3 regions of the Agrobacterium vacciniicorymbosi genome follow, and region 2 is predicted to be linked to each of the others. Evidence: riboswitches for the same ligand, from Rfam matches in the RefSeq annotation. Region 2 holds a riboswitch; each other region holds the start of a gene.
The links. A riboswitch is a leader RNA that binds a small molecule or an ion and turns the genes downstream of it on or off. The one in region 2 is predicted to bind thiamine pyrophosphate.
Positions count from the first base shown of each region.

Region 1 (5,190 bases), on a different contig from region 2:
TCTCTTCATGCAGATCTTTCAAAAGAACCGCCATGCCGGAGCGCAAACCGGGATCGAGCGCCGCAAAAGGCTCGTCCAGCAACATCACAGCCCGTTGGCGCACCAGGGCTCTGGCAAGCGCTGCCCTTTGCCTTTCCCCGCCGGACAGCGTGGAAGGCAGGCGTTTTTCAAAACCGCCAAGCCCGACACGCTCCAGCGCGCGCTTGATGGCGGCTTTGTCTTTACTGGAAAGTCTCATGGACGGGCTGACGCCCAGCCCGACATTGGTGAAAATATCCAGATGGGCAAAAAGATTATTGTCCTGAAAGATCAGTGACACTGGCCGCTCTGAGGGATCGAGGCCGACCATATCGCGGTCATCGATCAAAACCCGGCCCGCATCCGGCGCTTCGAACCCGGCAATGAGGTTGAGAAGCGTCGATTTTCCCGATCCCGATGGCCCGACCACCGCCGTCACCTTGCCGCGCTCAAAGCCGCAATCCAACGCAAAATCCTGATGGCCGAGTTTCAGGCTGACCCTATCGAGGCGTGCGCCCCACTCCTGCGCATTCATGCAACCGCTTTCGATGACTGACGGGACACGCCACCTGCTGCAAGAACAAGGCAGATGACCCCGAGGATGAAGGCGTAACCCGCCGCGTCATTGGTTCTGTAACTGCCCATATTGCTATAGACGAGCCAGGGCAAAGTCACGAAGCTTTCCGATCCGAACAGCGCGACCGCACCGAGATCGCCAAGCGAAAGCGCCATGGCAAAGGAAAACGCCATCGCCGCCGGTCGCCACAAGACCGGCCAGTCAACCAGCCGAAACCGTGAGAAACCGGCAAGGCCGAGACTGGCGGACAGGCGCCCGCTGCGGGCCTGGTGGGTGATAAAGGCAGGTTCGAGAACGCGCATGACGAAAGGTAATGCCATCAGCATATTGATGGCGGCAACCAGCGCCGGCGCAAAGAACGCCACGTCACCAAATGATCGCAGCAGCAGAAACCAGCCGCTTCCCAGCACCACCGGCGGCACCAGCAGCACCAGAGATGACCCCGTGCCCATCGCCGTGAAGAATGTTCTCAGCACGGGGCCAGCCTGTCTGTGCATTGCAATGGCCTGCCGGGCGCGAATAAGTGCGACGGAGACGGCAAGCGCAAGCGATGCCGAGATAAGCGCAATCAAAAGACTGGTCATGGCCGCCTGCCGAAAGCTGGGGGTAGACAACAGCCGTAAGAGATCGGCAGAAACACCCGATGCAGCAACAGCGACAAGCGGTAAACCAACGAGGATCAGCGCCAGCAGAATGACCCCGCCATCCCAAAGGCGCGACCCGAGCGCTTCGCCATCCAGCCGTTTCACGGCCCGACCCTGCGTCTGCGCCTCAGCATCCGCCGATGGCAGAAGCGCCAGCAAGGCCAGAAGAATTCCCGTCATGACGATCTGCATCAGTGCCAGCGCAATCGCCCGAGGAGGATCGAAATCGAAGCGTAGCGCCTGATAGATCGCGACCTCGATCGTGGTGGCAGCAGGCCCGCCACCCAGCAGCAGAACAAGGGTAAAGCTAGTGGCGCAGAGCATGAAGATCAGCCCCGCCACACCCGACAGCAGGCGTGCCACGGCAGGCCATTCGATAAAGCGGAAGGTAGAGACAGGCCCGAGACCAAGGCTCGCCCCCATGCGCCAATATTCCCCCGGTACCCGCTCCAGCCCGGCCAGAAAAAATCGCACGGCCAGCGGCAGATTGAAGAAGACATGGGCAATCAGAATGCCCGACAGCCCGTAGATGCTGAAAGGCTGCTCTGCCCCCGCCGATAAAAGAAGCATATTGAAAATGCCCTGCCTGCCCCAGATCGCAATCAGCCCCAGCGCACCGACAATGACAGGCAATCCCATCGGCACCGCCATCAGACGGATGATCCAGATGCGGCCCGGAAAATCTCTCTGCCGGGCAAGCGCAAGCGCCACCGGTAATCCCAGCACAATGGAAAAGACCGTGGAAAGTGTCGCCTGCCACAGGGTAAAGCGCAGAATTCTCACCGTATAGGCATCGAACAGGGCTGCGGAAGCAGCACCCGTATCGAAAGACAGCAGCGCCGCGACAGCAAGGCCCATGAACAGAAGAACAGCGGCAAAGGCCACCGCTCCGCTGTAGATAAACCTGCGACTATCGCGACGCTCGATCATGATCGTTGGCGACCGGGCTTACTTCACGCTCATGGCGGCAAGCCATTCATCAATCCAGGCCTTGCGGTTCTTCGCCACCTCTTCCGGCGACATCAGATACGTCTTGGTGGGCTGTACCAGCTTGGAAAACGCATCCGGCAAGGGTGCAGACGTCGCGGCAACAGGCATCATCCAGTTGTTCTCAGGGATGGCATCCTGAAAACCGGATGTGAGAACGAAGGCGAGAAACTGTTTTGCCAGCGCCTGTTGCGGCGCATTCTTCAAAATGCCCGCCACTTCGATCTGGATATAATGCCCCTCTTCGAAGGCGGCCGCCTGATAACGCTCGCTGTGTTCCGCAACCATGTGATAGGCGGGCGAGGTCGTATAGGACAGCACCATCGGCACCTCACCCTTGGTGAAGAGACCATAGGATTCCGACCAGCCGGGGGTGACGGTCAGAACACGGTTCTTAAGCTTCGCCCAGGCCTCCGGTGCCTTGTCGCCATAGATGGATTTGACCCAGAGCAACAGGCCGAGACCCGGCGTGGAAGTGCGCGGATCCTGAATGGCGATTTTCTGCGATGGATCGCCTTCGACCAGTTCCTTCATGCTCTTGGGCGGATTTTTCATCGTCTGCGTATCGTAGACCACGGCGAAGTGGCCGTAATCGTAAGGCACGAACACATCGTCCTGAAAGCCGCCCGGCACCTTTGCCGCAGATGCATCGACGCTCGAAGCCTCGAACAATCCGGTCTGCTTGGCTTCGGCAATCAGGTTGGTGTCGAGACCGACGACGACATCGGCCTTGGAGCCGGGGCCTTCCAGTTTCAGCCTGTTCAGCAGCGCCACACCATCGGCCACGCCGACGAAATTGACCGTGCAGTTGCAGGTCTCTTCAAAAGCGGCCTTGACCTTCGGGCCCGGTCCCCATTCGGAAACGAAGCTCTCATAGGTGTAGACGGTGAGCGTCTTCTTCTCCTGCGCCATGGCAAGGCCAGGCAGCATGAGAGACGAGAGCACGAGCGAATGAAGGAAAATACAACGATACATCAACAGCACCTCCTCGAAATGACAACGGGAATAGGGCGCCATGGATGGAAGCCGTCTAATCCCTCCGCCGGTGTTAACCGGATCAGGTTCTTCGGGTTGGCAGAGCCTCTCAGCCTTGTCCAGTAAAGGACAAAGCACCCCGTTAGATCAAGGCAAGATGTAATCGCAGCGCTAACGCTTTGCAAGCCGGCTTTCTATCAGGCCCGGTGTCAGCTTTGACCGCTCATATGCACCAGTTCCCAGACATGGCCGTCCGGGTCCTGAAAGCTGCCCGCATACATGAAGCCATGGTCCTGCACCGGCTTCCACTCTGCCCCGCCGGATGACAATGCGGTGGCAATCATCTGGTCGATCTCCTCACGGCTCGAAGCCGAAAGGCAGGTCAGCACTTCCTTGGTGCGGCTGGCATCGGCAATCTCGCCATTGATGAAATCGCGGAAGCGCTCTTCCTGAAGCAGCATGACGAAAATATTCTTCTCGACGATCATGCACAGCGTGCGCTCGTCCGAATATTCCGGATTGAAGCTGAAACCCAGCGCGGTGAAAAAGGCCTTAGAGGTCTCGATATTCTTGACCGGCAGGTTGACGAAGATCATACGCATGTCTGGCTCCTCCATAAGACAACAGGAAAGCCCAAATAGGCTTTCCTGTCAAAGACGGATGACACGCACAAAATCCGACACGTCGAATTGCTTTTTAGCTCTCCAGCTCTTCGCGCAGCATTTCCAGCTCCAGCCACTCTTCTTCCATGGTCTCTAGCTTCTGCCGCAGCTTCGACATTTCCTCAGCAAGTTTGTTGAAGGCCGTCGGGTCTTTGGCGAAGAGATTGGGATCGGCCATGCGCTCTTCGCGCTTGGCGATCTCTTCCTGCGCCTTTTCCATTTCCTTGGGCAGATTCTCCAAAGCAAATTTCTGCTTGAAGGAGAGTTTGCCCTTCGCCTTCGAAGGCTCGGCAGCGGAACTGGACGCAGCGGAGGCCTTGGCCTTTTCCTGCTTATCCGCCTTCTTCTTTTCGTCCGAGGCGCCCTTGCGCTGCGCCATCATATCCGAATAACCGCCCGCATATTCGATCCAGCGACCATCCGGCGCATCCGGGTTTGCGGGCGCAATGGTCGAGGTTACCGTGCGGTCGAGGAAGTCACGGTCATGGCTGACGAGGATGACGGTGCCGGAAAAACCGGCGACGATTTCCTGCAACAGATCCAGCGTCTCGATGTCGAGATCGTTGGTCGGTTCGTCAAGGATCAGAAGATTGGTCGGCCGCGCCAGAATGCGCGCCAGCATCAGACGCGCGCGTTCGCCGCCCGAGAGATTGCGAATGGGCGTGCGGGCCTGCTCGGGCTGAAACAGGAAATCCTTCATATAGCCGGTGACGTGCTTCAACTCGCCATTGACCAGCAGGTTTTCGCCACGACCATCGGTCAGATAATGCGCCAGCGTATCGTTGGGGTTCAAATCCTCACGCTTCTGGTCGAGTGTGGCGATTTCCAGATTGGTGCCGAGTTTGACCCAGCCGCTATCCGGCTCCAGCTGACCCGTCAGCATCTTCAAAAGCGTCGTCTTGCCCGCACCGTTGGGGCCAACGAAACCAATGCAATCGCCGCGATGCACGCGAAGCGAAAACGGCGCGACGATCGTGCGCTCACCGTAGGACTTGGTTATCGTATCGGCTTCGATCACCAGCTTGCCGGATTCGCGGCCTTCCGCAGCCGTCGCCTGCACGGAACCCGTTGGCCCCTTGTGCCCACGATATTCGGCGCGCATGGCCTGAAGCTCACCCACACGGCGCATGTTGCGCTTGCGGCGCGCGGTGACACCATAGCGCATCCAGTGTTCTTCGCGCTCGATGGCCTTGCCCAGCTTGTGCTGTTCCAGCTCTTCCTCTTCCAGCACCTTGTCGCGCCATTCCTCGAAATGGGCAAAGCCGCGGCTGAGGCGGCGCGACGTACCGCGATCCAGCCAGACGGTAGCGGTAGAGACTTTTTCAAG
Region 1 is NZ_JBETMF010000014.1:130,792-135,981, forward strand. Features, by position in the region: gene ABUK73_RS20120 (thiamine ABC transporter ATP-binding protein) at 1-553, opposite strand, end outside; gene thiP (thiamine/thiamine pyrophosphate ABC transporter permease ThiP) at 550-2,169, opposite strand; gene thiB (thiamine ABC transporter substrate binding subunit) at 2,188-3,201, opposite strand; TPP riboswitch at 3,244-3,353, opposite strand; gene ABUK73_RS20135 (VOC family protein) at 3,411-3,803, opposite strand; gene ABUK73_RS20140 (ABC-F family ATP-binding cassette domain-containing protein) at 3,898-5,190, opposite strand, start outside.
Region 1: another riboswitch for thiamine pyrophosphate. It lies ahead of thiB (thiamine ABC transporter substrate binding subunit); the one in region 2 lies ahead of ABUK73_RS06770 (hydroxyethylthiazole kinase).

Region 2 (5,190 bases):
GCCGCTTAAAAGTGCGGCTTCCGGCAGGTTCGGGGTGGCGAGTAGTGCCAGAGGCAGCAAGGCGCTGCGCAGGCTTTCGATGGCATCCTCCTGTAGCAGACGGTCGCCTGATGTCGCCACCATCACCGGGTCCATGACGACAGGACTGCTGATTTCATGTAGCTTTGCAGCAATTGTTTCGATTGTCTCAATGCGCGAGACCATGCCAATCTTGACCGCACCGATATTAAGGTCCGAGAAAACCGCGTCCATCTGCGCTGCGATCATGCTGGGCGAAACATCTTCGACCGCAGTCACACCCTTGGTGTTCTGGGCGGTGATGGCGGTGATGACGCTGGTGCCATAGACGCCAAGCGCGGAAAAGGTCTTCAGGTCGGCCTGTATGCCCGCGCCGCCACCGCTGTCAGACCCGGCAATCGTCAAGGCAATGGCTGTCATCCGCGTGCCTCCAGCGCAAGGTCCACCTGACGGCGGAAATCAGCCGTTGCCTCTGCAATATCGACGGCGCGGAACAAAGCGGAGATCAAGGCGACGCCGTCAGCACCCGCGTCGATTACGGGGCCGACCTTCTCCAGCGTAATACCAGCGATAGCGCCGACGGGCATCTCCGGGCAAGCATTGCGAAGATAGGTGCGAAGGTCGCGAAGCCCCTCCAATCCCACCGGCGCGTTCGGATTGACCTTTGAAACCGTCTCGAAAACTCCACCAATGCATGCATAGTCCGCAGATGCTTGGGCAACACGCTCTGCATCGCCCATGTTCTTGACAGTCAGGCCGATGATGGCATCCGGCCCCAGCAGTCGTCTTGCTGTTTCCGCATCCATATCGTCGGCACCCAGATGCACACCATCCGCGCCGGACGCCAGCGCCACATCCACGCGGTCGTTGATGACGAGAGGAACGCCGGTTGCCTTCAGCGCATCCACCATCAGGCGCGCTTGCTCGATCATATGTCGGGTCGAGGCGTGCTTATCGCGATACTGGATGATCGTTGCGCCGTGCCGTGCAGCGACGGCAGCCAGTTCTGGCAACGGCGCGATATCGTCAAGCGAGGCATCTACCAAGGCATTCAGTCTGTAATCAATTTTCATCGTGCTCGATCCTCGCAAGGGAAAGAATGTCGTTGGCATCGATAGCGTCCAGCGCATCCAGAAAGGCCGCTTCGAAAGTGCCGGGGCCGCGGGCGTGTTTTGCTGCAAGTTCTGCCGATACACCCGTCACCGTCAGCGCTGCCGTTGCCGCCAGCATTGGGTCCGGTTCGACCGCCATGAAAGCGGCGATCACTCCGCCGGAAAGGCAGCCGGTGCCGGTAACTTTCGCCATCCATGTATGACCGTTGAGAATCTTTGCGTTTCTGGCCGCATCGCGAAACACATCCTGCGGGCCGGTCTGGATGCGCAATGCTTTGCCGACATCGCCGATGACCGCCATCTCTGCCGCATTGCCGCGCACGATGGTCGGGTGGAGGGTGATGAGTTCATGGGCGAAATCCAGCCGAGACGGCGAGTAATCGCAATGCACGGGATCAACGATCCAGGGTTTGCCCTTGGCATTCGCCACCTCCACTGCCATGCGAATGACTTTGCGCCGCGTAGCATCCAGCGTGCCGAGATTAATGGTGAGAGCATCGACCTTGGAAACGAAGCTTTCGATTTCCTCTTCGGACGACGTCATGGACGGAATGCCGCCCACGGTGGTTATGCCATCGGCGGTAAATTTCTGAACGACGGTGTTCATCAGGCAATGCACCCGGGGCCGTCGTTGCCGCACCCGCGCCAGCAGCTCTGCCGCACTCTGTGCCGTTGGAAAACTCGCCATAGGTCTCTGCGCTCCAGATAATATCAGGGAGACCCGAGTCGAGCGGAGAAGAGAAAAGCTTGGCCAATGGCGACTGTTCCGTTCCTACGCCGGCATGACCCGGATCAGGTTCAAGGGTCCGGCTCAGCGCCATCTCAGCATCGTCAGATGCTCCCCTCGGAATGTCTGGAAATTGTCGTCTTTTGTGCCTGCTGTCAATGGCAGGTAAAGGCGGAGCTGCACGGCCCCGCCTTTTGTGTCGAGTGATCAGGCGATCTGGACGACCACTTTTTCACGCGCGGATTTCAGCGCCGCATCGGCGAGTTTCAGCGCGATCAGGCCGTCCTGTGCGGAAGGCGAGGCTGCGGCGTTGTTTTCGATGGAATCGATGAAGGCTGCAATTTCTGCGGCATAGGCGGCGGTGTAACGCGTCATGAAGAAATCATGCAGCGGTGGGCGCGTGTAGCCGTCCTTGGTTGCGACTTCGATGGAGACAGGGCGCTGATTTTCTGCGGCAACAGAGCCTAGCGAGCCGTGGACTTCAATGCGCTGATCGTAGCCGTAGGTGGCGCGGCGCGAGTTGGAAATGATCGCCTGGCGACCGCTGGCGGTGGTCAAAATGATGCTGGCGCTGTCGTAGTCGCCCAGTTCCCCGATTTTCGGATCGACCAGAACGGAGCCGGTGGCGAAAACGCTGACGATCTCTTCACCCAGCAGAAAACGGGCGATGTCGAAATCATGGATGGTCATGTCGCGGAAGATGCCGCCGGAGACCTTGATATATTCCGGTGGTGGTGCGCCGGGATCACGGCTGGTGATGGTCACCATCTCGACCTTGCCGATTTGGCCGTCATCGATGGCCTTGCGCACGGCCCGGAAATGCGGGTCGAAACGGCGGTTGAAGCCGAGCATGATTTTGGCGCCGGTTTCCTTGACCACATCGATGCAAGCCTGCGCGCGGGCAACATCGAGATCGATCGGCTTTTCGCAGAAAATCGCCTTGCCGGCACGGGCAAATTGCTCGATCAGATCGGCATGCGTATTGGTCGGCGTGCAGATGATGACCGCGTCGATATCGGGGTTGGCCAAAACCGCATCGATGGTGCTGATCTCGCAGCCGGTCTCATCCGCGATGGCCTGTGCTGCCTCCTGAAAGGCATCGACCACGGCCACCAGTTTCGCGCGCTTGTCGGAAGCAATCGCTTTTGCGTGCACTTTTCCGATGCGACCCGCACCCAGCAAAGCCAATCTCGTAACCATCGTTTCCTCCCGATCTGGTTAACTGGAGCTGTCTGTCGTTATGGCTTCGTTTGGAACGCCAATGCGAACAATCAGCCCATTTGGAATATATGTTCCATCTTGCTAGAGCGCCGTTTCATGCATGTCAAGCGGCGAGCAGTGCGTCCAATCTCAGACTATGCTGGCCAGATTGGTGTGTTTGCGAAAGCCGGGAAGGGCCTGCGCACGCTCCTCCAGCGAATGAATGAAATTTTGGATTGTGGCGGGCAGTGGTTGCCCCAGTGCTGTGACGACACCCCAGTAGAAGGGAATATGAAAGCCGAGCGGCAGAACGGCGACACCGTCTATCGGCAGGCCGCTGATCGTTACCGATTCCACGATGGCGACGCCCAGCCCCGCCCGCGCCAGAGACAGCGAAACATAGGTCGCATTGCTATCGACCACATCCTTCAAGGCGATATTCTGTTTCTGGAATGCCTGTTCTATTCGCATTCTAAGCCGGTAGGGATTGGCAGAGGCGATGATGCGGCGTTCTGCAAGATACTGCGCGGAGACGATGGTTTTCTGGGCCAGCTCATCACTGGCTGCGACGATGGCGACACAGGGGACTTCGCCGATCCAGTGAACGTCCAGACCGGGATTATCAAGCGGCAGGCTGGCAATGCCGATGTCGGCTGTGCGGGCGACGACAGCCTGCACGACATTTTCCGATGCCGTGCTTTGCAGATGCACATGTTTTGGAAACTGCTCTTCGGGAATATCTTTCAGGGCCAGCGGCACGAGACTGGCGGCAAGGGCCGGAATGGACGCGATCTCGATTGGACGAGCCTCATCGCTTTCAATGTGGCGCGCCCGTTCGCTGATGGTGCGAAGCCCGCCGAGAAACAGTTCCGCCTGAGCAAAAAACGCCACGCCCTGTTCCGTGGGCGCGATGCGCGGGCCGTTCCGATGAAGCAGAACGAAGCCGATTTCCTGTTCCAAATCCTGAATGAGGCGGCTGATGACGGGTTGGGATTTTCCGAGCGCTTTGGCAGCGCCTGTCATGCTGCCGATGGACACCACGGCGACGAAGGCTTCGAGTTGTCGCGTGTCGAGATATTGCTCTATCATTTCGCCACCTTCGATGGTCTGGTCGCGATTTTTCGCGTCTGACATGCTTTATGACAGGTGTCGTGATTTCTGACCATCCGCCTGTGCGTATGGGCGAGGTGCGTGCTTGTGGATAAGCGGAGCTTACTCGTTTTCCTGCGAGGCGAGTTCCGGCTTGCGCCCTTCGAACAGGCGGGAGCGGGAGCCGTGCAGGTGCTGACGCATCAGGCGGCGTGCCAGATCGGAATCGCGATTTCGAATGGCTTCGAAAATCGCGGCGTGTTCGTCATAGACATGCTGGAGACCAAGAATGGAATTTTTGAGCGAAAGACCGTGGAATTGCATTCCAACGGCAATATGGTCTTTCAGCGCTTCCATGGCAGTGGAAAAATAGGTGTTGCCGGATGCCTTGGCGATGGCGAGATGGAATTGAAAATCCGCATCTTCCCGGTGCCGCTGCCGGTTTGTCGCTTCTTTAAGTGCAGCCAATGCACGACTGATATGGGCAAGCTCGGCTTCGCCATAGCGCTCGGCGGCACAGGCCGCGGCCTCAGGCTCCACCGTCATACGGAATTCATAGCAGTTCTGGAGATCCGCGATATTTTCGAGGGGGCTAAACCCAAGCGCCTGTTTGACGCCGATACTGCGCACGAAGCTGCCGGCGCCCTGACGCGAATAGACGAGGCCCTTGTCACGCAGCTTTTTCAGCGCATCGCGGACGATGGGGCGTGATACCTCGAACTCGGCAGCAAGATCATGCTCGGTCGGCAGGCGCTCGTCATTCTTGTAGGCACCGGATTTGATGGCATGCTGAAGCCGCTCGTAAACGACGTCGCTCAAACTCTTGCGATGAGAAACCTGTTCTATCGCCCCCATATTTACGCTTCCCCTCCTGTTATGGTCTCAGCCAGTCGGAGAAGTGTGTCTTCCGTTCCAAAGCCGCCTGATTTGGTAATGTAGAAGGTGCCATGAAATTCGGCAACGGGTAGGCCCGGTAAAGCCTCGCCTGCAAAGCCAAGCACATGAAGACCCTGATCATCGAAATAGGCTTCTGCCGTCGCCCCG
Region 2 is NZ_JBETMF010000003.1:176,360-181,549, reverse strand. Features, by position in the region: gene thiD (bifunctional hydroxymethylpyrimidine kinase/phosphomethylpyrimidine kinase) at 1-438, opposite strand, end outside; gene thiE (thiamine phosphate synthase) at 435-1,091, opposite strand; gene ABUK73_RS06770 (hydroxyethylthiazole kinase) at 1,081-1,818, opposite strand; TPP riboswitch at 1,883-1,985, opposite strand; gene iolG (inositol 2-dehydrogenase) at 2,065-3,057, opposite strand; gene ABUK73_RS06760 (LysR family transcriptional regulator) at 3,208-4,191, opposite strand; gene ABUK73_RS06755 (FadR/GntR family transcriptional regulator) at 4,270-5,001, opposite strand; gene ABUK73_RS06750 (four-carbon acid sugar kinase family protein) at 5,004-5,190, opposite strand, start outside.

Region 3 (5,190 bases), on a different contig from region 2:
ACCTTGTCGATCAGGCGCTCGAAGGCGACGATCACGTCTTCGAACTGGCCGCTGCGGCCATAAAGGCCATCGACGCCGGTATCGATCAGAAGGCCCTTGTCGAACAGGCGATCCAAAAACGTAGTTTGCATGTCCATGGTTTTATCCTGAAAGGCCAGAGTTATATCGAAAGACTTGTGTCCTGCTTCTGCACGAGCAGGAGATTGGCGGAGTTGCTGAGAATTCTGTCGTTGGAGATCATCAGCTGCGCCGAATGCGCATCGCGCAGATGCCGTCCGAGGCTGTAGGGCGTACCGTTTTTGTAGCCCATGATGCCGCAGATCAGCATGGCGTGATTGATGATTTCCAGAATGGTTTCCGACGAACAAATCTTGACGTTGTTCATGGCGATGGCAAAGCCCATGGACATCAGCTTGTCGGGATCGGACTTGGTGTCCTCATAGGCCTTCAGACCGGCAATGACGTTGGATTTGACGATCTGGAGCTTGTTGGACACTTCCGCCAGACGGATGGCACCGGGAGGGGGCACGCCGGGGGATTTGCGCGCCGCTGCGCGCACGAAAGCCTGCGCCCGTAAAACGGCGTCGGCTGCAATGCCGTACCAGACGCCGCTCCACAAAAGATGCGAGGTCGCCAGCATGGATTGCGCCGCGATTTCCGCAAAAGGCTTGGGAAAGATTTGTTCAGACGGCGCTTTGCCCTTGAACAGGAAACCGTCGGAGCAGGTGCCACGCATGCCCAGCGTGTTCCAGACATGGGTCTTCTCAAGGCTGTACTGGTCTTTCAGAAACACCGTCATCACCTGATCGGCAGGCGCTGCATCGGCATGCGCGCGAGAGGTGATGAGAATGGCATCCGCTTCGCTGCCGTAAGAAATGACGGTCGCGTCCTTTTCCAGCGTGCAGCTTTCGCCATCCACATGGATGGCGCAAATCGAGTTGCGCAGGTTTCCGCCAATGCCGCCTTCAGTCGTGGCCGAGCCGATCAGCAATTGTTCGGCAGCCAGACGCCGCATGAAACTTGTGTGCCACGCGCTTTCCTCGCCATGTTCCACAAGGCTTGAGGCCTTGATCTGGTGCATGGCAAAGATCATCGCGGTTGCGGAGCAGGACTGGCCGAGAATGCAGCATATATCGGCGATCTGCCTGAGATCGGCGCTTTCGCCGCCCAGATGAACGGGAATCTGAATGCCGAGCAGGCGCTCAGCCCGAAGGGCGTCCACCGCCTCTTTCGGAAAACGTGCTGCTGCGTCCACATCGTCCGCATGCTGCGCGGCGATGGAGGCGACACGCGTTGCGCGTGCAGCCAGCGTCGAATCCGGTGGGGCGACGGACACGTTCATTATGCCGCCTCTTTGCCGTCGAGAATGGCTTTTACCGTGTCTTCGATGGCCTTGATGCTGGCGAAAGACTTGCGGTTGAGCATGCTGTCGGGAAATTCGATATCGAAAGCATCTTCAATGCCCAGCATCAATTGTACTGATGCGAAAGAAGAAAGTCCGGCTGCATAAAGATCATCTTCGTCAGCAATTGTATCGACAGGCACAGGGAGCTGGCCGAATTTCGACAGTATTTCACGAATTGTTGAATTCATTCTCAATAGTCTCCCTCAGATAGAGCGTCATCATAACGCATTCTTGGAGTTAATCGCGAAAAAATAAAATTCCAATAAATGGCGAGGTTAATTTGTGGTGACTTTCCGCCCTTAGGAAACATACCGCAGATGCCAACTTGACAAAACTCCATGTCAGGTTTTTGATTGAGGCATTCACCAGGGGGGTCCCGGCAAGGGGCTGAGATACTGCTAGAGCGCGCAGTGACCCGTTGAACCTGATCCAGTTCATACTGGCGTAGGGACGGTGCAAACGCGGGAACAGCAGTTCGGCCTTGCCGAATCAATCGCTATTGGTCCCGTGGTTTTTCGTCTTCATGCTCGAACTGGGTCTCCACTGTTTTTGCTTTGGAGCCTCACGATGAACATTGCCGCTAAAAATCTCTCCCCTGTCGTTACCACAGGTCCGCTGCCCGCTTCGACCAAGGTCTACAAGCCGGGCATCATCCACCCTCACATCCGCGTCCCCATGCGCGAAATCGCCGTGCATCCCACGGCGGGCGAACCGCCGGTTACGGTATATGATTCCTCCGGTCCCTATACCGACCCTTCCCATGCGGTCAGCATCGAAGGCGGACTTCCGCGTTTGCGTCACGACTGGGTTGTCGCGCGGGGCGATGTGGAGGCTTACGATGGCCGCCATGTCAAACCGGAGGATAATGGTTTTGCGACGGGCGAGCGCCTGACGCCGGAATTTCCGCTGCGCCACCAGCCGCTGAAAGCGAAGGATGGCAAGGCGGTAACGCAGCTTGCCTATGCCCGCGCCGGTATCATCACGCCGGAAATGGAGTTCATCGCCATCCGCGAAAACCTTGGCCGTGAAGCTGCCAAGGAAAAGCTGGTGCTGGATGGCGAAAGTTTTGGCGCGAATATTCCAGATTTCGTCACGGCTGAATTTGTGCGCCAGGAGGTTGCTGCGGGCAGGGCGATCATCCCAGCCAACATCAACCACCCCGAGGCAGAGCCGATGATCATCGGTCGCAATTTCCTCGTCAAGATCAACGCCAATATTGGCAACTCGGCGGTGACCTCCTCCATGGCGGATGAGGTCGACAAGATGGTCTGGGCTATCCGTTGGGGTGGCGATACGGTCATGGACCTGTCCACCGGTCGCAACATTCACAATATCCGCGAATGGATCATCCGCAATTCGCCGGTGCCGATCGGAACCGTGCCGCTTTATCAGGCGCTGGAAAAGGTCAATGGCATTGCCGAAGACCTGACCTGGGAGGTGTTTCGCGATACATTGATCGAGCAGGCCGAACAGGGCGTCGATTACTTCACCATCCATGCCGGCGTCCGGCTGCATTACATTCCCCTCACCGTCAATCGCGTCACCGGCATCGTCTCGCGTGGCGGCTCGATCATGGCCAAGTGGTGCCTGCATCACCACAAGGAATCCTTTCTCTACGAGCATTTCGAGGAGATTTGCGACATCTGCCGCGCTTACGATGTGTCCTTCTCGCTGGGCGATGGTCTTCGCCCTGGCTCGATTGCCGATGCCAATGATGCGGCGCAATTTGCCGAGTTGGAAACGCTGGGTGAGCTAACGCAGATTGCCTGGGCCAAAGATTGTCAGGTCATGATCGAAGGCCCTGGCCATGTGCCGATGCACAAGATCAAGGAAAACATGGACAAGCAGCTGAAGGTTTGCGGCGAAGCGCCCTTCTATACGCTTGGGCCGCTGACAACGGATATCGCGCCGGGCTACGACCACATCACGTCAGGCATTGGTGCGGCGATGATCGGCTGGTTCGGCACGGCCATGCTTTGTTATGTCACGCCGAAGGAACATCTGGGCCTGCCGGATCGCAATGACGTGAAGGTCGGCGTCATCACCTACAAGATCGCTGCCCACGCCGCCGATCTCGCCAAGGGGCATCCGGCGGCGCAAATCCGCGACAATGCGCTGTCGCGCGCCCGCTTCGAGTTCCGCTGGGAAGACCAGTTCAACCTGTCGCTAGACCCGGAAACGGCACGGTCTTTCCATGATGAGACCTTGCCGAAGGAGGCGCATAAGGTCGCGCATTTCTGCTCCATGTGCGGGCCGAAATTCTGCTCCATGCGCATTTCGCACGATATCCGCGCCGAGGCGCAGAAGGAAGGTCTGGAAGCCATGGCGCAGAAATTCCAGCAGGGCGGTGATCTCTATATGCCGCTGGAAAAGCCGGTTGCGGGGGAATGAGATGCGCATTCTCATCAAGGGAGCAGGCGTTGCCGGTCTTACGGCTGCTCTTGAACTTGCCCGCCACGGAATGGAGGTCGTGGTTTGCGATCTCGCCAACCAGCCGGGGCGCGGTGCGTCCTGGTATGCGGGCGGCATGCTGGCACCTTGGTGTGAACGCGAAAGCGCCGAGGAAACCGTGCTGACATTAGGCCAATCGGCGCTCGACTGGTGGGACGAGGCGACGCCGGGGCTGGTGAAACGCAAAGGCACATTGGTCGTGGCTCCGGCGCGGGACAAGGCAGAACTTTCACGCTTTGCTTCTCGCACATCAGGCTATCGCTGGTTGGATGAGGATGAGATTTCGGCACTAGAGCCCGATCTCGCCGGACGTTTCCGTACCGGCTTGTTCTTCGAAGGCGAGGGGCATCTCGATCCGCGACGGGCGCTCTCGGCACTCTATGAGCGTCTGGTTTCGATGGGTGTCCGCTTTCACTTCGGCGGCGAGGCAGTGGATAAACGTGAATTCGATCACATCATTGATTGCACCGGCGCGGCGCAGACCGGCAAGCTTACCGGCCTTCGCGGCGTGCGTGGGGAAATGCTTTACCTCTCGACCGGTGAGGTGACGCTTTCCCGTCCCGTGCGACTGCTTCATCCGCGCATTCCGCTGTACATCGTGCCGCGGGAAGCGGGGCGCTTCATGGTAGGGGCGACGATGATCGAAACAGATGATGCGGGACCGATCACCGCCCGTTCGATGATGGAACTGCTGAATGCGGCCTATGCGCTACACCCCGCTTTCGGGGAGGCGCAGATCATCGAGACGGGCACCGGTATCCGTCCCGCATTTACCGATAATCTGCCCAGCATTCGGGAAGATGGCGGCACGCTGTTCATCAATGGCGCCCATCGGCACGGCTTCCTGCTGTCGCCAGCCATGGCGCAGCAGTCCGCCGAAATCGTAATGTCAAAGGAGGTTTCCCATGAAGATTCGCGTCAACGGGCAAGAGCATGACCTTGCCACCGACCGGCTTTCGCACCTGCTGACCGCGCTGGACTACGAAGGCGACTGGCTGGCGACAGCGGTCAACGGCGATCTCGTCCATGCGCAGGATCGCGATGATTTTAAGCTGAAGGAATTCGACAGGATCGAAGTTCTTTCACCCATGCAGGGAGGATAGGCGATGTTGAAACTCTATGGACGCGAAGTCGGATCGCGGCTGCTGCTCGGCACTGCTCGTTACCCTTCGCCCGCCGTGCTGGCGGATGCGGTGCGGGCCAGCAAGACCGATATTCTCACCATCTCTCTGCGACGCGAAACGGCGGGTGGCAGGCAGGGCGGGCAGTTTTTCGAGCTGATCCGTGAGCTTGACCGGCATATTTTGCCCAACACCGCCGGTTGCCACACGGCC
Region 3 is NZ_JBETMF010000014.1:20,136-25,325, reverse strand. Features, by position in the region: gene ABUK73_RS19650 (amino acid--[acyl-carrier-protein] ligase) at 1-137, opposite strand, end outside; gene ABUK73_RS19645 (acyl-CoA dehydrogenase family protein) at 161-1,342, opposite strand; gene ABUK73_RS19640 (acyl carrier protein) at 1,342-1,593, opposite strand; TPP riboswitch at 1,763-1,874, shown strand; gene thiC (phosphomethylpyrimidine synthase ThiC) at 1,973-3,796, shown strand; gene thiO (glycine oxidase ThiO) at 3,798-4,793, shown strand; gene thiS (sulfur carrier protein ThiS) at 4,762-4,959, shown strand; gene ABUK73_RS19620 (thiazole synthase) at 4,963-5,190, shown strand, end outside.
Region 3: another riboswitch for thiamine pyrophosphate. It lies ahead of thiC (phosphomethylpyrimidine synthase ThiC); the one in region 2 lies ahead of ABUK73_RS06770 (hydroxyethylthiazole kinase).